Linked DNA regions of Geothrix sp. 21YS21S-2. The protein of the gene in region 1 interacts with the protein of each later gene in a pairwise test. Links are inferred from orthologs where the notes say so. Each region holds a gene or a part of one and is shown on either strand. Other genes may lie near its edges. The genes, in order: RAH40_RS19375 and recA.

Region 1 (14,199 bases):
TTCGCCGGCGCCCTTGAGGGTCCTTCCGTCGAAGCGGGCCGAGCCGCGCAGGCTCGCCACCTGGAGGGCGCCGCCCACCGGCAGGAGGGCGTTGACGCCCCAGGTGCCCGAACCGGGCACGGCGGACCACGCCAGGGCCGCTCCGCGGGGTTCGGCCACCGCCAGCCCCCCGTTGAAGATCCCCGCCACCAGCCGCTGACCGAGCCACGCCAGGGCGCCCACGTGGACGGATCCCGGCGGCAGGGCCGCGGGCCGGGGGCGGGCAAGCACCCATCCCTCCTTGCCGCGGCGGTAGAGCCCCGCGTCCGTGTCCGCGAACGCGAGGCCGCTCGCGGCCATGACCTTGCGGGGTGGGGCGGGCAGGAAGTCCTCCCGGGCCCGGCCCCCGGGGCCGAAGCGCAGCAGGCGCCCCCCGCCCGCGGCCAGCACCTCGGCACCCTCCACCGCGGCCGAGGTCGCGTCCTCGCCGCCGGGCACCGCCGCGAGGTTCCCGCCCAGGGGCCCCCGCGCCAGGCCCAGGGGGGTCACCACGGCCACGTCGGGCCCCGGGCAGCCCACCCACTCGATCCAGGGATCCGGCGTGGGCAGAAGGGTGGCGCGGGCCGCCTCGATGCGGCGCAGGCCCTCCTCGCCCCCGGCCAGGAGCAGGCCGCCCGGGCCCAGGGCCACGGCGCGCACGGAATGGCCGTCCAGCTTCTGCAGGGTCCGGGCCCCCCAGGCGGCCCGGAAGAGCCCCTCCCGGGCCCCGATGAGCAGCTCGCCGCCGGGCGTCTCCGCCAGGGCCCGCACGTGCAGGGTCCCGAACCCCGCGGCCAGCTCCTGCCAGGCGCCGCCCTCCCGGAGGTAGAGCCCCCCCGCCTCCAGGGCCGCCACGGTCCGTCCCCGCCACAGGGCCACGCAGGCCGCCCGCAGCGTGGGGAGGGCCCCGGAGGCGTCCCCGTCCTCGTCACGGATGCCGGAGGCCCCGGCGGTGGCGAGCGACGTCTCCGAGGCCGCCACGCCCTCCACCTCGCCTCCGCCCCAGCGCTCCGCGGCGAGGCCCTCCGCCTTCACCGGCAGGAGCTGGAGGGGCGCCTCGCCCCGCCCCGGCTGGGACAGGGCCCGGGCCAGGTCGCGGGAGATCTTCAGGTAGGCCAGGGTCCCCAGGGCCGCGGCTGCGGCCAGGGCAGCCAGGACCGCGCGGCGTCGGTTGGGGGAGAGGGACATGGGGCCGGCCGGGTTGGAAGGAATCGAGGAATGGGAATCCGGAGAACGTGGATCAACCATACCCGAAAATGCCGGATTCCTGTGCCCTGGTGCCCGGGTTTGCCTATTTCAAGTTTTCCAGGGCCTTCGCGGTGGCCTCCAGGAGGGCTCCGGGGCCCACCGGGCTGCCGGTGGCGCGGACCATCCACAGGTCGGGCGTGAGCCGGCCCTGGCGGGCCATGCGCTCGAACTCGGCGCCCAGGTCGCCGGTCTTGTCCACCTGGCGCTGGATCTGGAAGGCGATCATGTGGCCGATGGGGTAGTCGGGCAGGTACAGGAAGCTGCTGACCATGTGGCTGTAGACGCCCAGGAGCACGCAGTCCTTCTGGCCGAAGACGGGGGCGTAGTACGTGTTCCACACGTCGCGGCTGATGGCCAGCGTGGCTTCGCGAAGCTGGGCGGGGGTGGCCTGGGGGTGGTCGTACATCCAGTGCCACACGGCGGTGTCCACCATGCCCACGCCCGCGATCTCGAAGGTGCCCCAGAAATCGTTGAGCACAGCCAGGGCCTTGGCCCCGGCGGTGGGGGCAGGCTGGCCCAGCAGCTCCAGGTCGCGGGCCTGGAACACGAAGGCCAGGGCCTCGGTGAAGCTGGTGGCGGGGACGCCGGCCATGAGCGGGTGCTCGACGCCGTTCAGGGAGAAGGTCTGCTCGACGTTGTGGCCGTTCTCGTGGATGGCGATGTTGAAGCCCTTGTAGTCCATGCCGTCCTTGCCCACGCGGGTGCGCAGGTGGGGGTGGTCGGCGCGGCGCGCGGCGCCCATGGCGTGCCCGGAGCCCCGGGCGGGATCCACCTCGATGTTGCCGGCGAGGTAGTCGGCCTTTTCGGGCGTGAAGCCCAGGCCCCGGAGGAGGGCGGGCATCTCCTTCTTGTAGGCCTCGGCGGTGGGGAAGCGCTTGCGGGTGATGGCGTCCAGCTTGGCCTCGTCCATGCTCGGACGGAAACCGTTGTACCAGACGTCGAAGGGCTCCAGCTTGCGGCCCAGGCGCTGCTCGATGAGGCGGGCCACCCTGGCTACCATGGGCGAGGTGCACACCTCCTTGAGCATCGCGATGGCGCGGGCCTCGGGGAGCTGGCGGCCCTCCTCGTAGCTGCGGGCGATGTGGGTGGGCGCGGCCGGGCAGTAGGGGTCGGCCTTGCGCGCGGCCTGGAAGGTCTGGAGGAGGACCGCGTAGCGGGTGTCGGGCTCGGGGTCGCTGGTGACCTTCAGGGCCGGGGCGGGGCGGTCGGAGTCCTTCACGGCCGCGGGCTTGACGGTGTTGGCGAAGGGGTCCCAGTCGACGTTGGGGTTGTCCACCACCACGGCGGGGATGGTCTGGGTGACGATGCGCTCCATGACCTTCTGGATCTGCCGCTGGCGCTGGAGGCCCTCGGCACCCTGGGCGTACTGGCTCTTGATCTCGTCGCGCAGGTTCCAGTGGGAGAGGAGGCGCTTGCCGGCGGGGAAGGCCCGCTGGCCCTTGGCGTCCACCACGTGGTGCATCCAGATGTTGTAGCCCGCGATGTAGCGCTCGGCGGCCCCGGAGGCCTCGGCCACGGCCAGGTTCACCTCCGAAGGGATCCGCGCGGAGAACCGGTCCACGAGCCTGGCCTCGGCCCACTGGCGGTTGCTCCAGGAGGCGCCTTCCCTGAGCCGCTCGTCCAGGGTGGTCATGGGGAAGTTGAGGAGCGCGACGAAGGCCAGCTTGTTGGCGAAGGCGTCGGCCTGGAAGTGGGCCCCGGGGTCGTAGCCCGCCAGGATGTCGTCCACCGGCAGCATGGGCCCCAGGTCCAGCTCGGCGTGCCACTTGAAGTCGCGCCCGATCTCCAGCATGTGGCCTTCCAGGCTCTCGACGACCATCTCCAGGCGCCCGAAGAGCGCGTCCAGGGCCTTGGCGTCCCCGGCGAACTGCGCGCGGGCGAAGTCGGCGAAGGCCGCCGGGTCCCCGTCCTCGGCCCGCCAGAGGCGCGCGGCCTGGGCGAGGCCGCGCTTGACGCGCCCGGCCTGCGAGGGCCCGTAGCGGGCCGTGAGCTCGGCCTCCAGGGAGGCCTGGGCCACGGCGGGAGCCGCGGCGCGGAGGGAGGGCAGGCCGCAGGACGCGGCGAGGATGGCGGCGATGCCGATGATCTTCATGGGGGACCCCAAGTGGAATGCACCTGGAATTCTACTGGGGATCCCTCGCGCCGGATGTGCCCAAGGGCACTTACTTCATGGCCATCAGCACGATCCGCGCCCTGCCCAGGGAGGAGACCTTCCCGCCGGGCAGCGTGACGTTGATGGTGCCCCTGGCCTCGGGGTTCACCAGGACCTGGTTCCCCGTCTCGGGGCCCACGGCGAAGGTGGCCCCCTGGCGGATGGCCGCGGGGGTCGTGCCCAGGCAGGGGATGCCCGCCTTGACCATCTGCCTCACGAGCACCGTGGAGTCCAGGACGCCCTCGGGGTAGCAGGGGTCGTCCCGAAGGAGGACCAGGTAGTCCGGCATGATCTTCCGGGTCTCCTGGTAGAGCACCCGCCCGTAGTCGGCCCGCCCGTCGCGGACGTCCAGCACCACGATGGTGCAGCCTTCGCCGGCGGCCTCCGCCAGGGACTGGATCTCGGCCGCGCTGCGCCGGTAGTTCGCCACGACCGAGATGCGCGTCTTTTCAGGCCAGGTGCCCCGGGCCGTTTCCATCAGCGGCCCGAAGCCGCCCGCGGAGGCGGTGGTGGCCAAGCCGAAGGCCACGAGGATCCCTGCTCGTCTGAACATCGGAAGCTCCCATTGCTGATGCCGGGCATGAGAATGGGCGCAGCCCCGCGGCCCGGCGCGGACTGCGCCCGGTTACCCTCCCTTGAACGGCTCACCGCGTCCTTGGGGACGCGGTGAGAACGAGTCACAATATCCGTCCTCGGGGGGCAGGCGGCAAGGGGGGCTTTGCGGAATTCAACCCGGGTTGCCGTAACCCTTGAACTCCATGTCCGTTCCCAGGATGTGGTGGCCGAACCAGTCCTGGACGAGGTAGAGCACCTCCTCGGCCGTCACCGAGCCGGGCTCGTGCTTGTAGCGGCGCTGCAGCTCCTTCATGCGCTCCCGGAAGTTCTGGTGGACCTCCTTGTGGGCCTCCAGGTCCGGGTAGCCCACCTTGGCCATCCAGCGCTCCTCGGAGTCGAAGTGCATCAGCGTGTAGTCCACCAGGAACTCGATGCGGTCGTCCATGGGGGGCGGCTGCTCCTCGGCCATGGCCTTGCGGAACTCCGTCACCATCTGGAAGAAGATATGGTGGTACGCGTCGACGAGGGGATTGCCGACGGTGTATTTTTCAGTCCATTCCACGAATTCCATGCGGCTTCCCTCGAGACGTCCACCAGCTTACCTGATTTCTAGCCGAGGGGCTCCTCATAGGCGCAGGCCGGGCAGAGCATGACGGTGATGGGGTCCTTGCCCCGGGGCTTCCGGGTCTTCTCGGTCATGTAGGGGTTCTTGCACGACGGGCAGGCCCGCGGCACGGGCTTGTCCCAGGCCGTGAAGTCGCACTTGGGATACCGGGTGCACCCGTAGAAGATCTTGCCGAAGCGGGTCTTCCGGGGGCTCAGGTCCCCGCCGCACTTGGGGCAGGGGACGCCCAGGATCTCCTTCTTGACGGTCTTGCAGGTGGGGTAGTCCACGCAGCAGACGAACTCGCCGTAGCGGCCGTGGCGCTTGACGAAGTTCTTGCCGCAGGTGGGGCACTTCTCGTCCAGGGGCTGGTCGGGGGGGACCGGGATCCCCTTGGGGTCGGCCTTGCGGATGCCCTTGCAGGCGGGGTAGTTCGTGCAGGCCCAGAAGGGGCCGAACTGGCCCTTGCGCAGGTTCATGGGGGTCGAGCCGCACAGCGGGCATTCCGGCGCGTCCTCGGGCTCCTCCATCTTCTCCAGCTCCTCGGTGTGGTCGCACTCGGGGTAGCGGGAGCAGCCCAGGAAGAGGCCGTTCTTGCCGATGCGCTTGAGCATCGGCGCCTTGCACTTCTTGCATTCCACCCCGGCGGGGATGCCCGCCTTGAGGTTCAGCATGTCCTTGCCGGCCCGCGCCAGCAGCTTCTCGAAGGGGCCGTAGAAATCCTTCATTGCCTTCAGGAAGGTCAGGTCCCCTTCCTCGACCCGGTCCAGCTGGCCTTCCAGCCCGGAGGTGTAGGTGGGCTCCATGAGCTCCCGGAAGCCCTGCACCAGGAGGTCGGTCACCACGCAGCCCAGTTCCGTGGGCTTGAAGCGGCCCTCGTGCTTCTTGACGTAGTCGCGGTCCTGGATGGTGGCGATGATGCTGGCGTAGGTGGAGGGCCGGCCGATGCCGTCCTCTTCCAGCTCCTTGACCAGGGTGGCTTCCGAGAACCGCGCCGGGGGCTTGGTGAACTGCTGGTCGGTGTCCAGGTGCTCGAGCTTGAGCGGCATGCCCACCTTCAGGACCGGCAGGCCCACGGCCTCCTCCTCGCCTTCCTCGGCGACGGTCGCTTCGTTGATCTCCTCGGCCTTCTGCTCCTCCTGGGCGGCCCGGTAGACCACCAGCCAACCAGGGAAGCGCTCGATCTCGCCCTTGGCCTCGAAGGCCGCGGCCTCCCCGCTGGGGAGCTTCGTCTCGGCTTCCACCACCGTCTCGTCGAAGACCGCCGATTCCATCTGGCTGGCCACGGTGCGGCGCCAGATGAGGGCGTAGAGCCTGAACTGGTCGGGCTCCAGGCGGTTCTTCATGCTTTCGGGGGTGCGGGTGATGTCGGTGGGGCGGATGGCCTCGTGGGCGTCCTGGGCGGCGGCCTTCCCCTTGTAGATCCGGGCCTTGGCCGGCACGTAGTCCTTGCCGTAGCGGTCCGCGACGAGCTCCCGGATGGCCGTGACGGCCTCGGGGGCCAGGCGCGGGGAGTCGGTCCTCATGTAGGTGATCAGGCCCACCGGGCCCTCGCCGAAGTCCACGCCCTCGTAGAGGCGCTGGGCGTTCTGCATGGTGCGGGTGACGCTCATGCGGAGCTTCTGGGCGGCTTCCTGCTGCAGCTTGGCCGTGTTGAAGGGGGCCGCGGGGTTGCGCTTCTTCTCCTTGGTCTCCAGGGACGTCACCTTCCAGGCGGCGGCGACGATCATGTCCCGCAGGGCGTGGGCCTGCTTCTCGTTGGAGATGCGGGTCCTGGTCTCCTTGTTGCCCATCTGGACGGGTGAACCCGACAGGCGGGTCAGCTTCATCCAGAAGGCGGGCGGAGTCTTGGCGGCGAAACGGCCCTTGAGGACCCAGTACTCGACCGGGTTGAAGGCCTCGATCTCCCGCTCGCGGTCCACGATGAGACGCACCGCCACGCTCTGCACGCGGCCGGCGCTGAGGCCCCGGCGCACCTTGTCCCAGAGCACCTGGGAGACCTTGTAGCCCACGAGCCGGTCCAGCACGCGCCGGGCCCGCTGGGCGTCGACAAGCTTCTTATTGATGACGGTGGGGGCCGCCATGGCCTTCTGGATTCCCGAAGGCGTGATCTCGTTGAAGAGCACCCGGTGCACCGGCATGCCCTTGGGGGGCTTGATGGATTCCAGGAGGTGCCAGGAGATGGCCTCCCCCTCGCGGTCAGGGTCGGTCGCGAGGTACAGTTCGGTGGCGCCCTTGGCGGCGGCCTTGAGTTCGGCCACCACCTTGGCCTTGCTGGCGGGGATCTCGTATTCCTCCTGGAAGCCGTTCTCGATATCGACCCCCAGCTTCTTGGGCAGGTCCCGGATATGGCCGACGCTGGCCTTCACCGTGTACCCCTTTCCGAGGTATTTGGTGATGGTTTTCGCTTTGGAAGGGCTTTCCACGATCACGAGCTTGGTCAAGGCAATCTCCAAGTTGCCGATTTGGAACCCTTCATGGGTGATTTGTCAAGCCCTGCGACAAAAATGATAAATCTTCTATTAGATCCGCGGAGCCCAGGCAGGCCCGGGCGGCCCCTTCCCGGATGAGCCGGTTGGGCCCCTCGTGGAGGGGATCCTCGGGGCTCCCCGGGCAGGCCCACAGCTCCTTTCCGTGGTCCAGGGCCAGCTTGGCGGTGACCAGGGATCCGGAGGCGTACCGGGCTTCCATCACAACCACCCCCAGGGTCCAGGCGGCCAAGAGAACGTTCCGCCGGGGGAAGTGCCACTTCAGCGGCCGGGCCTGGGGGGGGAAGGGCGTGACGATGCCGCCCCCGGTGGCGGCGATGCGGTCCATGAGCCTCTGGTGTTCCGGCGGATAGGGATGGTCCAGCCCGGAGCCCATGATCCCCCAGGTGGGCCCCGCCTCCAGGGCCCCCTGGTGGGCGGCGCCGTCGATGCCCCGGGCCAGGCCGGAGATCACGGCCACCCCCGCCGTGGTCAGCTCCCGGGCCCAGCGGCGGGTGCGTTCCCGCCCGGCCCAGCTGCCCTGGCGGCTGCCCACCAGGGCCACGGCCGGCCCGGGCGGCGGCAGGGTGCCCCGCACCCACAGGGCCAGCGGATAGGGCAGGGGGGCCTCGAGCCGGTCCGCCTCCGGGTCCCCCGGCAGCACCAGGCGCGCCTCCCGGGCGGCCGCCTCCGCACGCAGCACGGGGATGGACGCCGCCAGGGCCCCGGCCTCGTCCCGTTCCTCCGGGCGTTCCTCTCCGGCCTGCGCCCGCGCCCAGGCCGCGGCCTTGCGGCTCTCCGGCCAGGGCAGGAGGGTGAAGGCGAGGGCCCAGGCGGCTGCGTCCACGGCGTCCTCCCGAAGGTGGTCCCACGTTGGGTGCGGAGCCGCGGGCGCGCAAGGTCCGGATATTTGAGCTTGCCTTCGGGGTCCCTTTTGCTAGACTGGATGTTCTCTGGTCTTGGCCGTTCTGTGTTCACGAGGTTCCCATGTCCCGTCAGTGCGAAATTTGCGGTAAGAAGCCCCAGTTCGGGAACAATGTTTCCCATGCCCACAACATCACGAAGCGGCGCTGGAACCCCAACATCCAGAACGTTCGCGCCCTGGTGGCCGGCGCCCCCAAGCGGCTGCGCGTGTGCACCTCCTGCATCCAGGCCGGCCGCGTCATCAAGAACGTCTAGCTTTCCGCCATCCTGCGAATCGGCCCCCCGTGACGGGGGTCTTTTCGTTTCCAGGGGAGTCCGGCCTTGATCCTGGGAATCGACACCACCACCGAACGCCTCCACCTCGCCCTCGTGCGGGGGGACCGGACCTGGACCCGGGGCCTGGACGTGGGCATCGGCCGCAGCCACAGCGGCACGCTGCTGCCCACCCTGCAGGAGCTTCTCGGGGAGGCCGGGGCGGCCCCTGCGGACCTCTCCGGGGTCGTGGCCTGCGTGGGCCCGGGCGGCTTCACGTCGCTGCGCATCGGCGTGGCCACCGCCGAGGGCCTGGCCCTCACGGGGCTGCCCACCTGGGGCTTTTCCGCCTTCGAGCTGCGGGGCCGCGCCCTGCGGGAAGGCGGCGTCCGGGGCGCCGCGTGGATCCTCCTGGACGGCCAGCGCCAGGAGGCCTTCGCCCAGCTCTGGGACACCGACGCCGTGACCCCCGCCCAGAAGGTGCCCCTCGCCGGCCTCGCCGGGCTCGTCCAGGGCGCACCCTGGTGGACCCCTTCCGGCTTCCTGGAACGGGTCCGGGCCCACCTTCCCCACCCCCCCCTGGCCCTCCAGGACGAGGAGGCCGCCACCCTTGCGGGCCTCTCCGCCCTGTGCCGCGACCTTCCCCGGACCCCCGCGGAGTCGCCCCTGGTGCCCTTCTACCTGCGCGAGACCGACGCGGAGGTGAACTTCCCCCAGGCCTCCGCCCACCTCTCCGAGGCCCTGCGCCGGGGCCACGCCCGGTGATCACCCACCTGGGCCCCGGTTCCCAGGCGCCCGACTGGATCGAGGACCTGGACCGGCTCGCCTTCGGGGAGCCCTGGGGCCCCCTGGACGACACCGAGCACCTGTGGTCCGCCCCGCGGCTGGCCTTCGCGCGGTGGCGGGTCGTGGAGGCCGCCCAGGAGGCCGAACTCCTGCGCATCGCGGTGGACCCCGCCCGGCGCCGCGGAGGCGAGGGCGGGGCCCTCCTGCGCCACTGCGAGGCCGAGTTGGCGAGGATGGGGATCATCACCCTGCACCTGGAAGTCCGCGTGTCCAATGCCGCGGCCCGAGCCCTCTACGAGCGGGAGGGCTGGGTGGCGCGGGGGTCGCGGAAGGCCTACTACCGGGACGGTGAAGACGCGGCGCTGTACATGAGGGAGCTGCCGGGTCCGGGGTGACATCCACCCCGGCGGGATTTTCCGGAGGGTCCGGTCACAGCTCCGCGGCCGGGACCAGCGCTTTGGTGTACCTGACCAGATGGCAAGGCAGAATGAGCTTGCCCGGCTCCCGGAACGGCAGCACATCGTTGGCATGGAACCCCAGTCCTTCGTAGAACGCGAAAAGCTCCTTCCGCTCGCTCACCACCGTGAGATCCATGAACTTCCCCTCCTCGGCCCGGCAGGCCTCTTCGGCGGCGTCCACCAGCCTGCGCCCCAGGCCACGCCCCTGGCAGTCCGGGGCCACGGACAGCAGGCCCAGATACCAGCGGGATCCCTCCCTCCGCAGGAAGACGGATCCCTTCAAGCCGGAACCGCCAGGCTCCACCAGGAACATTCCCGCCTCCAGGAGGTCCGCCACCTCCTCCGGGCTTGTGCGCTCGCCCCGGATGCAGAAGGCCTCCACGGCGTAGGCGAGGTTGGTGATCCGCACGATCTCGGGGATGTCGGAGGCGACGGCTTTTCGCATGGGACGAGTATGCCCGGCCCCCGGCGGAAGGTCATCCGTCGCCGAGCCTCAGGGCGTGGGCGTCCAGGAGGTCGCTGCGGGTGAGGATGCCCGCGAGGCGGCCGTCGGAGCCCACCACCGGCAGGCGCCCCACCCCCTCCCGCACCATGTGGTCCGCGGCCTCCCGGAGGGAGCTCCCCTCCAGCGCCACGGCCACGGGACGCGTGATCAGTCCGCCCAGGGCCAGGCCGGGGTCCAGGGCCGGGTCCAGGAGGTCGCGCCCCATGACCAGGCCCACGGGACGGCCCTCGGCGTCCAGGAGCGGGAAGCCCTGGTGGGAGGCGCCGGGGCCGCCCTGCCCGAGCCACCGCCGGGCCGCGCCCACCGTCTCGTCGGCGCCGAAGGCCGCCACCTCCCGGGTGGCGTGGTCCCTCACCAGCAGCTGGTCCAGGTGGTCCGCGTGGTAGTCGGCGGGGACCCTGACGCCCCGCCGCGCCAGCTTCCCCGTCATGATGCCGTGGCGCATCACCAGGGCCGAGATCAGGTAGGCCGCCGCGCACCCGCCCAGGAGCGGCATCAGGCCCATGGGCTGCTGCGTGATCTCGAAGGCGAACACGGCCGACGTGAGCAGGCACCGCGCCGCTCCCGCGAAGATGGCCGCCATGCCCACCAGCGCGCACATGCGGGGGTCCACGCCGGCCCCGGGCAGGACCGCCGCCGCCAGGACCCCCAGCAGGGCCCCCAGGGCCCCGCCGATGGTGAACAGGGGCGCCAGGGTGCCGCCCGAGGTCCCGCTGCCCAGGGCCACGGCCCAGGAGACGAACTTCGCCAGGCACAGCAGCAGGAGCGCCTTCGTGGCCAGCGTCCCCCCCAGGATCGCCTCGATGTTGTCGTAGCCCACCCCCAGCGTCCGGGGCGCCAGCACGCCGACGATCCCCACCGCCAGGCCCCCCAGGGCCGGCCACCACATCCAGTGCACCGGCAGCCTCTCGAAGCCGTCCTCGATCCAGTGCAGCGCCCGGGTCGCCCCCACCGAGGCCAGCCCAGCCAGGGCGCCCACGGCGATGTAGACGCAGAGCTGCAGCCCGCTGGGCGGGGCCAGGGGGGCCATGGGGAAGATGGGCCGGATGCCGTGGAGGGCGAAGCGCACCCCCGTGGCCGCCACCGCCGCCAGCGCCACCGGGATCACCGACCGGGGCCGAAGCTCGAACAGCAGCAGCTCCACCGCCAGCAGCACCGCCGCCACCGGGGCCCCGAAGGTCGCCGCCATGCCCGCCGCCGCCCCCGCGGCCAGCAGGGTCTTGCGCTCCAGGGCCGTCATGGGGAGGCGCTGGCCCACCAGGGACCCCAGCGCCCCGCCCGTGGCGATGATGGGCCCCTCCGCCCCGAAGGGGCCCCCCGTCCCGATGGCGATGGCCGCCGACAGCGGCTTCAAGAAGGTCAGGCGCGCCGGGATGCGGCTGCCGTTCACCAGGACCTGCTCCATGGCCTCGGGGATGCCGTGGCCCCGGATGGCCTTGGAGCCGTAGCGCGCCAGGAGTCCCACGAGGAGCCCCCCGGCCACGGGCACCGGCAGGAGGGCCCAGCCCAGGCGGTTCCCCGCCGGCGAGACGAAGTCCATGGAGACCCGGTGGTAGAAGGCCAGGTTCGTCACCAGTCCGATGAGCCGCACCAGCCCCTCGGCGAGGATGCCCGCGGCCAGCCCCAGGACCGCCGCGGCCGCGCTCATCAGGGCCACCCGCGCGTCGATGACGGCCGTGACCCGGGGAACCCGCGCGTCCTCCATGCCGGGCGCGACGGGAATCCCGTCGGTCACCGGCGCCCTCCGGAGGCCCCGTCCTGGAAGAACATGGGCGCCGGATGGCCGTCCTCCGCCGGCGGCGCCACCTTCTCCAGGAGGTCCGCCAGGGCCCGCAGGTCCACGGCCTCCAGCCGCCCCATGCGCTCCAGGAGGCCCTGCTGCACCGGGCTCGGGGTGGCCAGGGCGGCCTTGGCGCCGGCAGCCGTGAGCTCCACCTCCCTGCGCCGGCGGTCCCCGGTGCCCGGGGCCTTGCCCACCAGCCCCTTCTGGTGCAGCTTGCGCACCACCACCGACACCGAACTGGGATCGGTGGCCGTGGCCTGGGCCAGGGCGCCGATGCCCAGGGATCCCTGGTCCTTGAGAACGTGCAGCACGAAGACCTGGGCCGGGCTCAGCCCGCTCGTCCTGCCCTTCGGGTCGTGGGCCATGCGCAGTTCCCGGAAGATCCAACGCAGGGAATCGAAGACCCGGCGGGCGTCCGGCTGGAGGGGAGGAATTGCTGGGGATCCCATGGATTCAACGATAGGCCGTTACGGGCACCCCCGCAAGCCTCCCCACCGGGCACACCGCCCAGGATGGAACACATATGTTTGGACTTAACTGATCCTGGTTTGATAAGATCACCCAAACCCCCACATTACGAAGGATTCCCCATGGCTCTCCCCCTGCCTGCGCTTCTCGCGGCCTCCCTTCTCCTCGCTCCGGGTGCGGACACCCGTCCCCCCGCCCCAGCGCCCGGCGCGGAAACCTCCTGGAAGCTGGTCATGGGAAGCGTGCGCCTCCCGGACGCGCCCCGTTCCGCGGCGGCGCCCCTGGCCTCCCGCTGGTCCCTGGAGGGCCTGGACTGGAACCCGTCCTTCCTCCTCGGCGCCTCGGCCCTGTACCTTCGGGACGGCGACGACATCATCCGCATGGACCTGGACACCGCCCGGAAGGCCTGGTCCGTGACCCAAAAGGGCGCCTTCCTGCGCGAAGTCCCCGGGGCCCTGTTCCTGGTCACCCAGGACTTCCGGATCCTGTGCCTGGACCCGGCCACCGGCGCGCAGCGCTGGGAGGCGCAGCTGGGCAAGGAAGGCGGCGCCGAATTCCACAAGGGCAACCTGTCGATCCTCCAGAGCGCCTTCAAGGGCCCCGTCCTCGCCGGGGACCGCGTCCTGGTGGGCACCTTCGGCGGCTCCCTGTTCAAGGGCACCACCGGATCCCTGTACGCCCTGGACCTGGCCACGGGCAAGACGCTGTGGACGGTCGCGGCCGAGGACGGGGTGGAAAACCTGCCGGTGGTGGCCGGGGACAAGGTCTACTTCGGGGGCAAGGCGGCCTGCTACAAGGTGGACCTGGCCACCGGCGAACAGCTCTGGAAGGCCTCCACCCGCAACGACAACCAGTGGAGCTTCAAGGTCGTGGACGGCTCGGTGCTGGTGTCGTCCGGCCACTACGGCAGCAAGGGCTCCAGCTTCGGCGGCACCCTCTACGCCCTTGACGCGGGGAACGGCGCCGTGCGCTGGAAGTTCGACATCGGCGGCCCCAGCGTCGTGCGGGAGGAGAACGGGCTGCTGGTGGCCCTGGAGTGGGGCATGATGGGCGGGAGCCGGCTGTCCTGCGTCAAGCTTGCCACGGGCGAGAAGGCCTGGGAGCTCAAGGAGAAGAGCTCGGCCAACCCCGTGCTCCTGGCGGGCAGGGCCGTGCACATCAACAAGGACAACCAGGTCTTCGTGGTGGACGCCGCCACGGGCAAGGTCGCCGGCAGCTTCAAGGCCGCGGGCGACTTCGGCATGGGCTTCTTCAAGGGCCCCTGGGGCCGCTTCATGGACCCCGGCGTCCTCGAGGGCCAGGCCGTGGTGGGCTCCTGGGACAAGGCCAGGGGCGAGACCGTCCTGCAGGCCCTGGACCTGGACAAGGGCGCTCCCGCCGGCGAGCTGCGCTTCAAGGGCGAGCTGGAGACCCTGCAGCTCAACCCCACCCACTGCCTGGTGCTGGTGAAGGGCGCCGACGCGAAGTACAGCCTCAAGGTCATGTCCCGGTAGGATGGCTCCGGAACGGGCAGGCCGGGTTCGCCGCCCGGCCTGCCGGAAAAGCGCAAAGCGGTAGCTGTTGGTGCCGCAGGTATTGTTCGAGACGCCCCAGATATCGATCTCCGGCCCTGCGCAAGGGCGGCCCTATTTGAGATCCTCGGGATTGATGGCCATGCGCGAGGCCCTGTGGGGCAGCCGTGTGCTCAGCTTGGCCAGGAAACCCGCGGGATGGCACGTGCCGCAGGTGGCTTCCATGTTCCGGCGCGCCACCCGGGATTCCGGGTTGCTCCGGGGGACGATGTCATGGGCCTTGCCGTGGCAGGTGGAACAGGTGGGGGCGTGGGTCTTGTCCTTCATCCTGGCCGCACTGTGGACGCTCATGGCGACCTCCTGGCCCTGGTGGCCGTGGCAGCGCTCGCACCGGACCGGAGGGAGCTTCTCGTCATGGGGGAGGGCCTTGATGGCGATATGGCACTGGACACAGCTCACACCTCCGT
Region 2 (14,096 bases), 1.2 Mb from region 1 along the record:
AGAAGGCAGCCATGCTGTGCGAATAGAGCAGGTTCTCCCCCGCGACCGGGATGGTGTTGTCCGCCAGCCGGGTGACCGGTGACCCCAGCTTGTCGGTGAAGGCCAGGATCCGCAGGCCCCGCTTGCGGGCATAGCCGGCCGCGTCCAGGGTCTCGGTGGAGTAGGGGTGGAAACTGAAGGCCACCAGGAGGTCCTCGGGTCCCAGGTTGGAGGCCTGGGCCGCGAAGTCGGCCGGGCTGCCCTCCACGGTGGGCAGGCCCGCCTGGGTGAGGAGGTAGGCCAGCTGGCTGGCCATGAGCTGGGACACGCCGCGGCCGATCACGACCCGGTGGCGGGCCTCCCGCAGGCTGCGCACCACGTCCTGCAGCAGCTGCTCGTTCACGCCGTGGACCATCTGCTCGATATTCTGCACGTCCCGCCGCGCCACCTCCAGGAGGGTGGCCGCGGCCTCCTCCGGCGCCTGGAGGAGCCGCTCCCCCCCATAGGAGCGCTTCTTGGCTTGGGCGACCAGGGCCTGGCGCAGTTCCATGAAGCCGGAGTAGCCCAGCTTCTGGGCGAAGCGAACCACCGTGGCCACGCTCGACTGGCTGCGTTCGGCCATCTCCTCCACACCCCAGAAGGCCGCCTCGCCCATGCGCCCCAGCACGCAGTCCGCGATCCGGCGTTGGCTCGAAGACAGCCCCCTCGCACCGTGGATCCTCGCTACCAGGGAGTTCTTGGGGGTGATCATGCACCTAGACTATCAGGCGGAAAAAATTTTTCACCCGCCGATATGGAACATTTCCACCCGGGTCCGCGGAACGGTGCCCTGGGTCCTCAGCTCGGAATAGCGGTCGTCCCGCACCCGCCACCGCTCCAGGATCAGGCCCAGCAGCTGCGAGTCGTCCGCGCCGGCCCGCAGGGCCGTCTTCAGATCCAGGCCCTTGGACGCGAAGAGGCAGGTGTAGAGCGACCCCTCGGCAGAGAGCCGGGCCCGGTCGCAGCCCGCGCAGAACGGCTCCGTCACGGAGGAGACGAGGCCCAGCCAGCCCTTCCCGTCCAGATACCGGTAGTGCCGGGCCACGCAACCGGCGTCCAGGGCGTGCACCCGCTCCATGGGCCAGCGCGCGCCGATGAGGGCGGCGACCTCGGCGGAGGGGACTACGCTGTCCATTTGCCAGCCGTTCCCGGTTCCGACATCCATAAATTCGATAAACCTCAAATTGTGCCCCTGCTCCCGCGCGAAGTCCGCCAGGGGCAGGATGTCCTCCTCGTTCACGCCCCGCTTGAGCACGCAGTTGAGCTTGATGTTCCCGAAGCCCGCGTCGCGTGCGCTGCGGAGACCCTCCAGCACCTGCCCCAGAGGCACGGTCGCGTCGGACAGCCTGTGGAACTTGTCCGCATCCAGCGTATCCAGGCTCATCGTGATGCGGTGGAGGCCCGCCTTGCGCAGCGGCTCGGACTGGGCCGAAAGCAATGAACCATTTGTCGTAAGAGTGACTTCCCGGAGACCCTCGATCGCGGTCAGCCCTTCGACCAGGAGCGGCAGGTCCTGCCGGAGCAGGGGCTCCCCCCCCGTGAGCCGGACCTTCTCGACCCCCGCAGAGACAAAGAGCCGCGCCAGGCGTATAATTTCCTCAAAGGTGAGGATTTCCCTCCGTTCCAGGAACTGGAAGTCCGAGCCGAACTTGTCCCTTGGCATGCAATACGGGCACCGGAAGTTGCACCGGTCTGTCACCGATATACGCAGGGCCCTCATCGGCCGGTCCAGGGAGTCCAAGGCCTTCATGGATCCAGATTACGGCAAAGCGGCATGCCAACTTGGTCAAAATGGAACTTCAACCCCGGGAAACACATGGCATTTTTTTCACGGTTCTTCTCCTCCCCTGATCGCACGCCCCTTCCCTCTCTCGACGAAGTGCTTGCCTCACGTGGCATTCCTGCGGATACGCCCGGCCTTGAGCCCTTCAAGGGCGAGTTCCTGCACCTGAAAGGCGAGGAACGCAGCCACTGGGCAGACGCCCTGGCGGCCAACCTCGCCGGCGGGTGGCCGCTTCCGCCGGATTGGCTGGACGCCCAGTACGACCTTCAACCGGAGATCGTGCCCCTCTGGATGGCGGAACGGGATGGCTTCTACTACCGACCGCACATCGAAGGTCTGGCCTTGCGCATCCGGGTGTGCGGTCAGGTCATGCCCGCCCCCTGGCTCGTCATTTGGGGCATGAGCGCCGAGGATGTGACCGAGCGCGCCATGGACCAGCTTCGCGAGAAATCCAAGGGCAAGCCGTTCAAGCGCCTCCCCTCCGGCATCTACAAGGGTGAGTTCGACGACGGCCAGGCAGCCGCCCGTATCCTCCTGCCCGAGCTGTGGGCGGGCCTCTTCACGGGGCAGAACACGTTCGTGGCCGTGCCCAACGAGGACTGCCTCCTCCTGGCCCCCCAGGTGATCCTGCCCAAGCTGCTGGAAGGCATCGCGGCCGGCCTGGCAGGTCCCGGCCGCCGCATCGCCGGCACCATCTACCAGCAGGTCGAGCACCACCTCCTCCCCGCCAACCTGCAGGACCCCCACCCCATCGCCCAGCCCCAGCGGGAGCTCCGCCAGGGCGACCTCGCGGAGGCCTACCGCGCCCAGGAGCCCCACCTACCGGCCAGCCTGGGCGTGCCCGCGCCCATGGGCCTCCTGCGCACCCAGCAGGGCCGCTCCGTGAGCCTGGCCACCTGGCAGGAGGGCGCCCCCGCCCTGCTGCCCGAGACCGATCTCATCGCCTTCATCGCAGCCAACGGAAAGCCCCTTGGCATCTACTTCCGGCAGACCCTGCCGCGCATCAGTTCCCTCCATGGCACCGCCGTGGACATCTGGGGACCGCGCCGCCTGCGGTACGAAGGCTTCCCCACGGCCCTTGAGCTCGAGCGCCTGGAGTGTTTCGCCACCGGGGAGCAGATGGCCTCCCTCATCAAGGGCGCCAATCCGGCCCCCGCCCCCCGGCAGAGCACGGCCGCCCTGGCGAGCCAGGCCAACCCCGGCGCCCTTTCGGCCCAGGCGTCCAGTCCCGTGCCCGCCCACCTCCGGGGCCTCAGTCTGGGCGTCCAGAACGACGACTGATGCTCCGCACGGCGCTGGCATTCCTCGTCCTGGCCATCCGCCTGGGCGCCCAGACGGGAAGTCCGGCCCTGGACCAGGCGGCCAAGAGCGTCGTCCTCGTCCAGGCCGAGACGGCCCCCGGCCAGTTCCAGCAGGGCAGCGGGGTCGTCCTCGACCAGGGCTTCGTGGCCACCAACGCCCACGTCGTGAAGAACGCCTACCGGATCCGGGTCCTGAAAGGCGAGCATTCCTGGCAGGCGGAGGCTTTGTGCCTCGCAGCCGACCGGGACCTCGTCCTCCTCAGCCTTCCGGGCCTGCCGCTCCCCCCAGCGGTTCCCATCGCCCCGGGCGCCCTGCGCACCGGCCTTTCCGTCCAGGCGTTGGGCTATCCTGGCGGCCTGGGCGTTCGCACGGAACCGGGCCGGATCACCGCCCTCTGGACCTTCCGCGGTGACCGCCTCATCCAGACCGACACCCACAACCGACCCGGTTCCAGTGGGGGCGGATTGTTCACGGAGGATGGCCGGCTCGCCGGGATCACCACCTTCTCCCTGTTCCGGGACGCAGGCGTCGACTTCGCGGTGCCCGTGGACTGGGTGCTCGCCCTCATCCAGGACCGCTCCGGGGCGCCGGGCCTGGCCTGCCCCCTGGTGGTGGTGGACCGGCTGCTGGTGGATTTCGGGGACTTGATGCAGCAGGACCCGGGCAATGAGGCCAACTGGAGCAACCTCACCCGGTGGTGGGTGCGGGAATCCCCGGACAGCCCCGATGCGTGGTTCGGCCGGGGCACGGCCCTGGACCAGAGCCTGCGCCGGGAACCGGAGGACGCGGCCCTGCGCGAGTCCGCCCTGGCCGCCTACCGCCGCGCCGTGACCCTGGCCCCCGGCCACGCCAGGGCCTGGAACAACCTCGGCGCCGAACTGGACACCCTCAACCGCTTTCCGGAAGCCCATGCCGCCTTCCGCAGGGCCGTGGAGGCCGACCCCGGCTACGGCCTCGCCTGGCTCAACCTGGGGTCCAGCCTGGTCAACACCCGCGCCTATGAAGAGGCCGCGCAGGCGCTCGAGCACGGCCTCCAGCTGGTGGGTGACCAGGCCATCGCCTGGGCGCGGCTGGGCTACTGCGAGCTGAGCCTGGGCCGGCTGCCCGCGGCCATGGCCCACTACCGTCTGGCCCTCCGTTACGAGCCGTTCCGCGCGGAGTGGTGGGGCGAGCTCTACAGGGTCGCCATCCGCGCGAGGCAGCCTGAGGAGGCCGAGAGGGCCCTGGCCCGCATCAGGGACCTGGCGCCGGAAATGGAGCAGGACCTGAATCCCTGAAGGTGCCGCCTCCCCCAAAGGCAGCCAACCAGATTCCGACAGGCGGAGGTTCCCCACCCGATGCCCCCCGCACCGGATAGGAACCCGCCCGCCGGAATCCCGGCTGGCTGCTAGCTGGGCCTCAATCCGATCTTCGCCCGGATCAGAGCCTCGATTTCATCGGCCAGCTCGGGGTTGTCCGCGAGCAGCTTCTTGACGTTGTCGGCGCCCTGGCCCAGGCGCGAGTCCTTGTAGCTGTACCAGGAGCCGCTCTTCTGGATGATCTCCAGCTGGGTCCCCAGTTCCACCAGTTCGGACATGCGGCTGATGCCTTCGCCATACATGATGTCGAACGTCGCGATCTTCAGGGGCGGGGCGACCTTGTTCTTCACGACCTTGACCTTGGTCTTCTTGCCCACCACCGAGGAATCCTCGTCCTTGGCCGCCACCAGGGGATCCCCGGTGTTGCCCTTGATGCTCTGGATGCTGCGCACGTCCAGCCGGACCGAGGCGTAGAACTTCAGGGCGTTGCCGCCGCTGGTGGTCTCGGGGTTGCCGAACATCACACCGATCTTCATGCGGATCTGGTTGATGAAGACGACGCAGGTGTTGGTGCGGCTGATGGAGGCGGTCATCTTCCGCAGGGCCTGGCTCATGAGCCGGGCCTGGAGGCCCACCTGCATCTCGCCCATCTCCCCGTCGATCTCGGCCTTGGGCACCAGGGCCGCCACCGAGTCGATGACGATGATGTCCAGGGCGCCGCTGCGCACCAGCTGATCGCAGATCTCCAGGGCCTGCTCGCCGCTGTCGGGCTGGCTGATGAACAGGTTGTCGATGTCCACGCCGAGCTTGCGGGCGTAGTCCGGGTCCAGGGCGTGCTCGGCGTCGATGTAGGCGGCCAGGCCGCCCTTCTTCTGGGCCTGCGCCACCATGTGCAGGGCCAGGGTCGTCTTGCCGCTGGCTTCAGGGCCGTACACCTCCACCACGCGCCCCTTGGGCACGCCGCCCACGCCCAGCGCGGAATCCAGGGAGATGGACCCGGTGGAGATCACGTCGATCCCGTCGATGTTGAGCTGCTCGCCGAGCTTCATGATCGAGCCCTTGCCGAAGGCCCGCTCGATGTCCGCGAGGGTGCGGTTCAAGACCTTGAGGCGGTCGTCCTGATCATTGGCAGTGGCCATGGAAGCTCCGGGGAACGGAAGGGGGGGATTCACGAAGGGGGACGGTCCGGGACCGGCTACCCAAGAATGGGGGCGAAAAGCGAAAAAAACAAGAATTTTTTTCCGGGCCGGCACGCCCGTCCTGGTTTTCAGCGGCCCAACCGATAGTATGGATGGATTCCCTTCCACCCGCCGGAATCGATCCCCGCCATGGAAATGCACCCCCTGCTCGCCCAGCACATGGCGAATCTGGTAGCCTCGGGCGCCCCGCTCCCGGAGGGCCCGGCGTGGACGGCGTTCCTGGAATCGGTGAACGTGGGGCTCACGGCGGGTCCCGCCGCCGCCGAACTGGCGCGGTACCGGTCCCTTGTGGACCACCTCCGGGAGGTGCTCTTCCAGATCGACCGGGACGGCAACTGGTCCTTCCTCAACCCGGCCTGGCGCGCCATCACGGGCTTCTCCGTGGACGAGAGCCTCGGGCAGCCGTTCCTGGGCAACATGCACCCCCTGGACAAGGGCCGGTACCTGAACATGCTCACCTACGCCCTGGAGACCGGCGAGGACACGGTGCGGGGCGAGTTCCAGTTCCGCAAGCGGGAGGGCGCCTACTTCTGGGTGGAGATGTACACCCGCATCACCACCGACGCCGAAGGCGTCGTCATCGGCGTCTCCGGCACCATGAACGACATCACGGAGCGCAAGCTGGCCCAGGCCGCCCTCAACACGCTCACGTCCCGCCTGCGCGCCCTCATCGAGAACATGCAGGGAGCCATCCTCGTGGAGACCGAGCACCGGGGCATCGCGCTCATCAACGAGCCCTTCTGCCGGATGTTCGACATCCCGGTCCCGCCGCACCTCCTTGCCGGCAGCGAGGCCACCGAACTCATGGATCTGGCCCTGGGGGCCTTCCTCTACCCTGAGGACTTCCTGGAGCTGCAGTCCTCCCTCCTGGCCGAACGCAAGGTGACCAGCGGCCTCGAGGTCCCCCTCGCGGACGGCCGGGTGCTTTCCATGGACTTCGTGCCCATCGACGCGGGAGAGGATCTCTTCGGCCACTTCTGGCTCTTCCACGACATCACGGGCCGCAAGCGCTCCGAGGCCCAGCTGGCCCAGGCCGCGCTGGACATGGAGATGAAGAACTGGGAGCTGAGCCAGGCCCGTGACGAGGCGGTGCAGCTGGCCGGGCTCAAGTCGGAATTCCTGGCCAACATGAGCCACGAGATCCGGACGCCGATGAACGGCATCATCGGGATGACGGAACTCATCCTCAACACCGCGCTCTCCGTCGAGCAGATGGACTACGCGACCACCATCCGCACCAGTGCCGCGACCCTCCTGCGCCTGATCAACGACATCCTCGACTTCTCCAAGATCGAGGCCGGGAAGATGGAGCTCGAGCGCATCGGCTTCGATCTCCAGGGCCTGCTGGACGACCTCCTTGCCATCCTGGGCTTCAAGGCCCACGGCAAGGGCGTCGAGCTGGCCACGTGGATCCAGGGGGCGGCGCCCACCAAGCTCCTGGGCGACCCCACGCGGCTCCGGCAGGTGCTCTCCAACCTCACCGACAACGCGCTCAAGTTCACCGCGGACGGCTCGGTCACCATCCACGTCCTCGTCGCCGAGCGCACCGCGTCCTCCGTGCTCCTGCGGTTCGAGGTCCGGGACACCGGCATCGGCATGTCGCCCGAGGTCGCGGGCAAGCTTTTCCAGTCCTTCTACCAGGGAGATTCCAGCACCACGCGCAAGTACGGCGGCACCGGGCTGGGGCTGGCCATCTGCAAGCGCATCGCCGAGCTCATGGAGGGCGCCATCGGCGTCGACAGCGTCCCGGGCGAGGGAAGCGTATTCTGGTTCACCGCGCGGTTCCAGCCCCAGGACGCCCCCCAGGAGACGGGCCTGCCCGACGCCCCCTTCCGGTTCTTCCTGGCCGGGCTCCCTCCCGCCACGGCAGGCGTCCTGGACGCCCAGCTGAAGGCGTGGGGCTACGAGGCCACCGTGGTGGAGCCCAGCCTTGACGGCCTGGCCGTCCTGCGGGAGCGCTGCGCGGCCCTGGACGACAAGACGCTCCTGGTCTTCGGGTCCCAGGGCGGGATCCAGGCCGGCATGATGGAGTTCCTGCAGGCGGTGCATGCGGCCCCGGGCCTGGGCGGGCTCCGGCTCATCATGGCCCATTCGCTCTACGAGCAGGACGAGGCCCGCAAGCCCACCTCGCTGCCCATCACCGAATTCCTGCCCCTGCCCATGCGCAAGTCCCACCTCAAGGCCCTCCTGGAGCGCAGCAAGGACGCCGTGCCCCTGCCGGCGGTCGCCGAGGCCGCGCCCCGGGAGGGGATCCAATCCCAGGCCCGCCTCCTGGTGACCGAGGACAACGCCGTGAACCAGAAGGTGGCCATGGCCATCCTCCGCAAGTTGGGCTATTCGGCGGACCTGGCCAACAATGGGCTGGAGGCCGTGGAGATGGTCCTGGCCCGGGAGTACGACCTGGTCTTCATGGACTGCCAGATGCCGGAGATGGACGGCTTCCAGGCCACCCGAGCCATCCGGGCAAGGGAGGGGGGGGAGCGGCGCACCCCCATCCTCGCCATGACCGCGAACGCCATGCAGGGGGACCGCGAACGGTGCCTGGAAGCCGGCATGGACGACTACATCCCCAAGCCCATCACCATCGTGGACCTCAAGAGCGCGCTCCACCGATGGCTTCCTCCGGCCTGACCCATGACCAATTCCGACCGCACCATCGACAACGCCTACGCCATCCGCATGATGCTGCAGCGCCTCTGCGTGGCCAGCATGAAGGTCTCCCTGGGCTGCCGCGACAAGCGGGGACTGTTCCAGATCCTTTTCCAGGAACCCGGCCGCATCGGCATCCGGCTGGGCCCCAAGGAACTCGAGGAATGGGCCCTGGCGCCCGAGGAGAGCGTCTCCATGACCTTCGACGACCGCGGGTTCCGGTACGAGACCGTGCTCGCGTTCGTCGGCCCATCCGAGCTCGAGGGCGTCCCCTGCGCCGCCTTCACCCTGCCCCGGACCCTGCGCCGGGCCGACGACAACCGGCTGGCCCACTTCGCCCCGGACGTGGCCCCCCTGGTCACCTTCAGCAACAGCAAGAACGCGGTCCTCGACGGCGAGATCCGCGGCTTCGGCAACGACGGCTTCGAACTCGCGCTTAAGGACTCCTCCCAGAAGATCGAGGACGTCCTGAGGATGGGCGAGGAGTCCACCCTGGACCTGGCCCTGGAGGACGGCCTCCTGCTCACCGCCTCCGCCCGGGTCGCCTACTTCGGGGCGAACTTCGTGGGCATGAAGTTCACCGAGCGCGTGGACAAGACCCTCCTGGGCCAGTACCGCACCTGGCTGGACACCCAGCAGCGGATCCAGGCCCAGCGGGACCGGGAGAGCTTCGAGTCGGGCCGGGCCCCGGCCAAGGGCAGCAACCTCCCCCAGGCGCGGCTATGGGTGGACCGCCAGCCCACGATCCTCATCCTCACCGAGCGGGAGGAGTTCGCCCGGCACATGGCCGAGGCCCTGGGCCGCAAGTTCGGCGTGATCAGCCTCGACTACATCACGGGGCCGGTGCGCCCCTTCCTCAAGCCCTTCGGCGGGGACGAGGCCGACTGGGGCCGGGTGAAGCTGATTCTCATCCACAACCATCTCCGGCTTGCCAGTCCCCTGGAACTTTCCAGGCAGGTGGTCGAACAGGAAAAATGCACCCTCCCCATCATCCTCGCCGGGACCGACGAGGACGAGGATCTCAAGCGGAACCGAGCACTGGCCGCGGGCGCCGTGGATTTCCTGCCGGTCGAGCCCTTCAGGATCCTGTCCGTTCTCCGCAAGCTGGACGAAACGCTCAAGTTGTTCGCCTAGGACAACTTGGCAGGGAGTATCCTGGTCCCATCACCAGGAGGACATATGAACTCGAAATTTGTGAAGGCCCTCGGCCCGATCATTCTCTGGCTCGTGCTGCGACTTCTGCCCGTACCGGCGGGCCTGACTCCGGCCGCGTGGCACTTCTTCGCCGTCTTCGCCGCGACGATCCTGGGCCTGATCCTCGAGCCCCTGCCGCCCGCGGCCGTCGGGTTCATCGGCGTCTCCTTCGCCGCCATCATGTGCTACGTCTCGCCGACCCCCGCGGGCTCGGTGGCGTGGGCCCTGGCGGGCTTCTCCGACAAGACGGTCTGGCTCATCTTCGGCGCCTTCATCTTCTCCATCGGGTATGCCAAGAGCGGCCTGGGACGACGCATCGCGCTCCTCCTGGTCAAGCTCCTCGGGCGCCGGACCCTGGGCCTGGGCTACGCCATCATGCTGGCGGACCTGGCGCTCGCACCCGGAACCCCCTCCAACACCGCCCGCAGCGGCGGAACCATCTTCCCCGTCATCAGCAACATCCCCGCCCTGTACGGCTCCGAGCCCGGCCCCACGGCCCGCAAGATCGGCTCCTACATCATGTGGACCGCTTTCGCCTCCACCTGCGTGACCAGTTCCCTGTTCCTCACGTCCCTGGCGCCCAACGTGGCCGCCCTTTCCATTCTGCGTTCCGTGGGCAAGATCGACGTCACCTGGATGAACTGGTTCATGGGCTTCCTCCCCATGGGCGTCCTGCTCCTGATCCTGGTTCCCGTGCTCACCTATTTCATCTACCCCCCCGAAGTGAAGGTGTCCGAGGAGACCCCGGCGTGGGCCGCCGGTGAGCTCAAGAAGATGGGCGCGTTCAAGTTCTCCGAGGGCGCCATGGCCTTCCTGGTGGTCCTCGCGGTCTTCCTGTGGATCGTCGGCTCCAACAAGGACATCCGCCTGCCGCTGCTGGGCTCCAATTTCATCGACGCCACCGCGGTCGTGTTCTTCGTCATCTCGGCCATGATCGTGCTGGCGATCGTTTCCTGGGACGACATCCTGGCCAACAAGGCCGCCTGGAACGTCCTGGTGTGGTTCGCGACCCTCGTGACCATGGCCGACGGCCTGAACAAGGTGGGCTTCGTCACCTGGGTGGCCAAGGCCGTCGCCGCGCACCTGGCGGGCTTCTCCCCGATCCTGGTGATGGGCGCCCTGGTGGCCTTCTTCTTCTTCGTGCACTACCTCTTCGCCAGCCTCACGGCCCACACCGCCGCGGTGCTGCCCGTGGTCCTGGCCTCCGGCCTGGCCATCCCCGGCATGCACGCCAAGGCCTTCGCGCTCCTGCTCTGCTTCTCCCTGGGCATCATGGGCGTGATCACCCCCTACGCCACGGGCCCCGGCCCCGTGTACTACGCCAGCGGCTACATCTCCACCAAGGCCTTCTGGGGCCTGGGACTGTTCTTCGGCCTGCTCTTCATCGCGGTCACCCTCGGCCTGGGCATCCCCTGGCTGACGGTCATCCGCCCCGTGGGTTAAACCCGGCCCGGTTCCCTCCGTATCCTCACCGAACGGAGGGAACCATGCTTCGCCTTGCCCCTGTCGCAGCCTTCATCCTCATCGCCCCGCTGGCGGCCCAGACCGTGATCGTCCAGCCCGCCCCCGGCGTCAAGGCCACGGAGACGCGCACCGTCCCCCTGGCCCCGGGCGCGCCCCTGAAGGTCCGCAACGTCAACGGCCACATCCGGGTCGCCGTCTGGGACCGCGCCGAGGTGGAATTCACCGGCGCGTTCACCCCGGCCAGCGGGAAGGAGCAGGTCAAGGTCGTCCTTGAGCCCAAGGGCGGCGGCCTGGAGATCCGGGGCGAGCACCCGAAGGAGTCCCGCAACGGCCCGGTCTGCGACATGGACCTCAAGGTGCCCCGTTCCGCCCTCGCCTCCCTGGAGACGGTCAACGGCCTGGTGGAACTCAAGGACGTCACCGGCGCGGCCGAGTGCCGGACCGTGAACGGCGAGATCAGCCTCGAGGGCCTCAAGGGCTCCCTCAAGGCGGAGACCGTCAACGGCGGCATCCGGGGCCGGGGCCTTTCCGGCCCGGTCAGCGCCAAGACCGTCAACGGCGGCATCAGGCTTTCCGCCCAGGGCCTCACGGGCCGCCTCAAGGCCACCACCGTCAACGGCGACCTGCGGATCAGGAGCGAGGGCGCCAAGGACGTGCACGTGTCCCGGCGCAGCTTCGAAGCCTCCTTCGGAGACGGGGCCCAGGTCCTCCAGCTCAAGACCGTGAACGGGGACATCACCCTGGATTGATCTACACTGGCCTGAGCTGCTGAGGACAGCCCGACCATGCCGGCATTCCCCCCCCACTTCCAGTTCCAGCTCCAGGAGCTGTTCCGCCTGCGGCGGGACGTGCGCCGCTTCCGCCCGGACCCCGTGCCCGAGGACCTCTTCACCGAGCTGCTGGAGGCCGCCCACCACGCGCCTTCCGTAGGCCTCTCCCAGCCCTGGCGCTTCGTGCGTGTGGACGACCCCGCCCGGCGCGAGGCCGTCATCGCCGAGTTCCAGCGCGCCAACGACGCGGCCTCGGCCCTCTACGACTCCGAACGGGCCCGCCTCTACCGCAGCCTCAAGCTGGCCGGCCTCAAGGAGGCCCCCATCCACCTCCTGGTGTGCGTGGAGACGGACCCCGACTCCGGCCACGGCCTGGGCCGCCAGACCCAGCCCGAGACCCTGCGGGACTCCGCCGTCTGCGCCATCCAGAACCTCTGGCTCACCGCCCGGGCCAAGGGCGTGGGCGTGGGCTGGGTGAGCATCCTGGAACCGGACCGCCTGCGGACGGTCATGGACCTGCCCGCCACCTGGGGCTGGGTCGGCTACCTCTGCATCGGCTGGCCCCTCGAGGAGCCCGAGATCCCCGTGCTGGAGATCGCCGGATGGGACCACCGCAACCCGCTGGCGAAGCACCTTCTGCAGCGGTAGGCCCCGTTCATTTGAGCCGCACCGGGCACCCCGCCACGAAGAGCCAGGCCTCGTCCGCCGCCTTCGCCGTGGCCTGCCCCAGCCAACCGGCCAGGTCCCGGAAGCGCCGCAGCGCGGGATCGGCGGGTACGGGACACCACCCCACCTCGTTGCCCACGACGATGACGGGCCAGGGCAGGCGCGCGAAGGCCTCCAGCTCCCCGTTCCAGGCCTGGAGGATCGCCTCGTCGGAGGCCTCCATGCGGTCCCCCAGCCAGAGCGTGAGGCAGTCCAGCACCACGCCCGAAGGCGGAGGATCGAGGCTCTCCAGGGCGGCGGCGACGTTCCGAGGCGCCTCCAGGGTGCGCCAGCCGGGGCGCTCAGCGCGGTGGCGCGCCACCCGCGCAGCCATCTCCCCGTCGCCGGGTTCGGGGCGGTAGGTGGCCACGAAGACGGTGTCCCCGCCCCAGGCCGCGGCCCGCTCCACCGCCCAGGAACTCTTCCCGCTGCGCACGGGCCCGGTGAGGAAGAGGATCCGTCCCATGGTCAGCCCGCGGGCCGGTTGTGGAAACGCAGCACCCCGCGGCCGGCGGCATACGCGTCCACCCGCGTGAGGCCGTAGGGCTGCCACGACAGGTCCAGGGCGCGGGTCGCGGGCAGGCCGATGTAGTGGGCCAGGATGGCCCGCAAGGGGCCCCCGTGGGCCAGCACCAGGGTCGCCCCGTCCCCGTCCAGGGCCCCCTGGAGCGCCAGGAGGGCCCGGCCCGAGCAGGCCAGGAAACTCTCGCCGCCCGGGGGCACGCCCCGCACCGGGTCCTGGAAGAAGGCCTCCGCTTCGGGTACCTGGTCCCACGGAAGGCCCTCCCAGGCTCCGAAGGACTGCTCCGAGAGGCCCGGCAGCACGAGGCTGGGCAGGCCCAGGTCCAGGGCGTGGTCCCGGGCCCGGCCCAGGTCCGAGGTGAGGACGCGCTGGATGCCCAGGCCGAGCAGTTCCTCCTTCACCCGGGGCCACTGGGCCCGCCCCTCCGGGGTCACGGGCAGGTCCAGGCGCCCCAGGGGCGCCCCCTTCGCCGCGGCCTCCGTGGGCCCATGGCGGAGCAGGTAGAGGGGCATCATCTCGCCACCAGCGCCAGCAGCACCGCCCCCTCCACCAGCTGGTTGCCGGCGCCCAGCAGGTCCCCGCTCTGGCCCCCCAGACGGCGCTTGAGGTAGAGGGCCCAGAGCCCCAGGGCGCCCAGGGCGGCCAGGGCCGCCTTGCCCAGGCCCGGGCAGTTCCGGCAGAGGCCGTTGGCCAGGAGCAGGAGCGCCGTGGCGCCCAGGAAGGGCCCCCACCTCCCTTCGCCCCCCACCTCCTTCGCGAGCCCCGGCGCCACCGGCGGCAGGAGCCCCATGAGCACGCTGATCGACCACCGCCCCCACGCCATGGCGAGGGGAAGGGCCCAGAGGGCCCGCCGGTCCAGGGCCACCAGCGCGCTCCAGCGCACCGCCAGCAGCACCCACAGGGCCATCGCGCCGTAGGCCCCGATGCGGCTGTCCTTCATGATCTCCAGCACGCGCTCCCGGGTCCACCCTCCGCCCAGGCCGTCCATGGCGTCCGTCGCCCCGTCCTCGTGGAACCCCCCGGTGAGCATCAGCCCGAAGCCCACCGCCACGGCAGCCGCGAGCGGAGCCGGCCAGACCCGCAGTCCCAGCACGAACACGCCGGCCGTCGCGGCCCCCACCAGCGCCCCCACGAGGGGAAACCAGCCTACGCCGCGCGCGATGTCCTCGACCCGGGTGGCCCGGCCGGGCA

The links.
Region 2: the proteins of RAH40_RS19375 (region 1) and recA interact in binary tests that used the Bacillus subtilis proteins (3 or more experiments, as listed by UniProt). The link is inferred for Geothrix sp. 21YS21S-2 from one-to-one orthologs.

Annotation. Positions count from the first base shown.
Region 1 is NZ_CP132910.1:4,386,364-4,400,562, forward strand. Bases 5,973-8,937 are described here. They hold RAH40_RS19375 (DNA-processing protein DprA), read right to left. Parts: upstream 7,893-8,937; coding sequence 7,053-7,892; downstream 5,973-7,052. Other genes in these bases: topA (type I DNA topoisomerase), read right to left, coding at 5,973-7,021; rpmB (50S ribosomal protein L28), read left to right, coding at 8,033-8,224; tsaB (tRNA (adenosine(37)-N6)-threonylcarbamoyltransferase complex dimerization subunit type 1 TsaB), read left to right, coding at 8,291-8,937. Outside these bases: RAH40_RS19350 (hypothetical protein), read right to left, coding at 1-1,206; RAH40_RS19355 (hypothetical protein), read right to left, coding at 1,310-3,358; RAH40_RS19360 (hypothetical protein), read right to left, coding at 3,429-3,971; RAH40_RS19365 (bacteriohemerythrin), read right to left, coding at 4,146-4,544; more of topA, read right to left, coding at 4,583-5,972; more of tsaB, read left to right, coding at 8,938-8,986; RAH40_RS19390 (GNAT family N-acetyltransferase), read left to right, coding at 8,983-9,402; RAH40_RS19395 (N-acetyltransferase), read right to left, coding at 9,437-9,910; RAH40_RS19400 (chloride channel protein), read right to left, coding at 9,942-11,705; RAH40_RS19405 (MarR family winged helix-turn-helix transcriptional regulator), read right to left, coding at 11,702-12,202; RAH40_RS19410 (PQQ-binding-like beta-propeller repeat protein), read left to right, coding at 12,344-13,714; RAH40_RS19415 (hypothetical protein), read right to left, coding at 13,847-14,199. UniProt on the Bacillus subtilis protein: Protein that helps load RecA onto ssDNA during transformation. Binds cooperatively to circular ssDNA, is able to bridge different segments of DNA. Favors the loading of RecA onto SsbA- or SsbB-coated ssDNA and formation of RecA-DNA filaments.
Region 2 is NZ_CP132910.1:3,233,379-3,247,474, forward strand. Bases 3,516-6,377 are described here. They hold recA (recombinase RecA), read right to left. Parts: upstream 5,541-6,377; coding sequence 4,491-5,540; downstream 3,516-4,490. Other genes in these bases: RAH40_RS14215 (trypsin-like peptidase domain-containing protein), read left to right, coding at 3,516-4,380; RAH40_RS14225 (ATP-binding protein), read left to right, coding at 5,730-6,377. Also shown: RAH40_RS14200 (MurR/RpiR family transcriptional regulator), read right to left, coding at 1-730; GTP 3',8-cyclase MoaA, read right to left, coding at 761-1,768; RAH40_RS14210 (hypothetical protein), read left to right, coding at 1,898-3,082; more of RAH40_RS14215, read left to right, coding at 3,082-3,515; more of RAH40_RS14225, read left to right, coding at 6,378-8,231; RAH40_RS14230 (hypothetical protein), read left to right, coding at 8,235-9,383; RAH40_RS14235 (DASS family sodium-coupled anion symporter), read left to right, coding at 9,429-10,886; RAH40_RS14240 (DUF4097 family beta strand repeat-containing protein), read left to right, coding at 10,931-11,656; bluB (5,6-dimethylbenzimidazole synthase), read left to right, coding at 11,693-12,325; RAH40_RS14250 (bifunctional adenosylcobinamide kinase/adenosylcobinamide-phosphate guanylyltransferase), read right to left, coding at 12,333-12,848; RAH40_RS14255 (histidine phosphatase family protein), read right to left, coding at 12,851-13,420; cobS (adenosylcobinamide-GDP ribazoletransferase), read right to left, coding at 13,417-14,096. UniProt on the Bacillus subtilis protein: Multifunctional protein involved in homologous recombination, DNA repair and competence.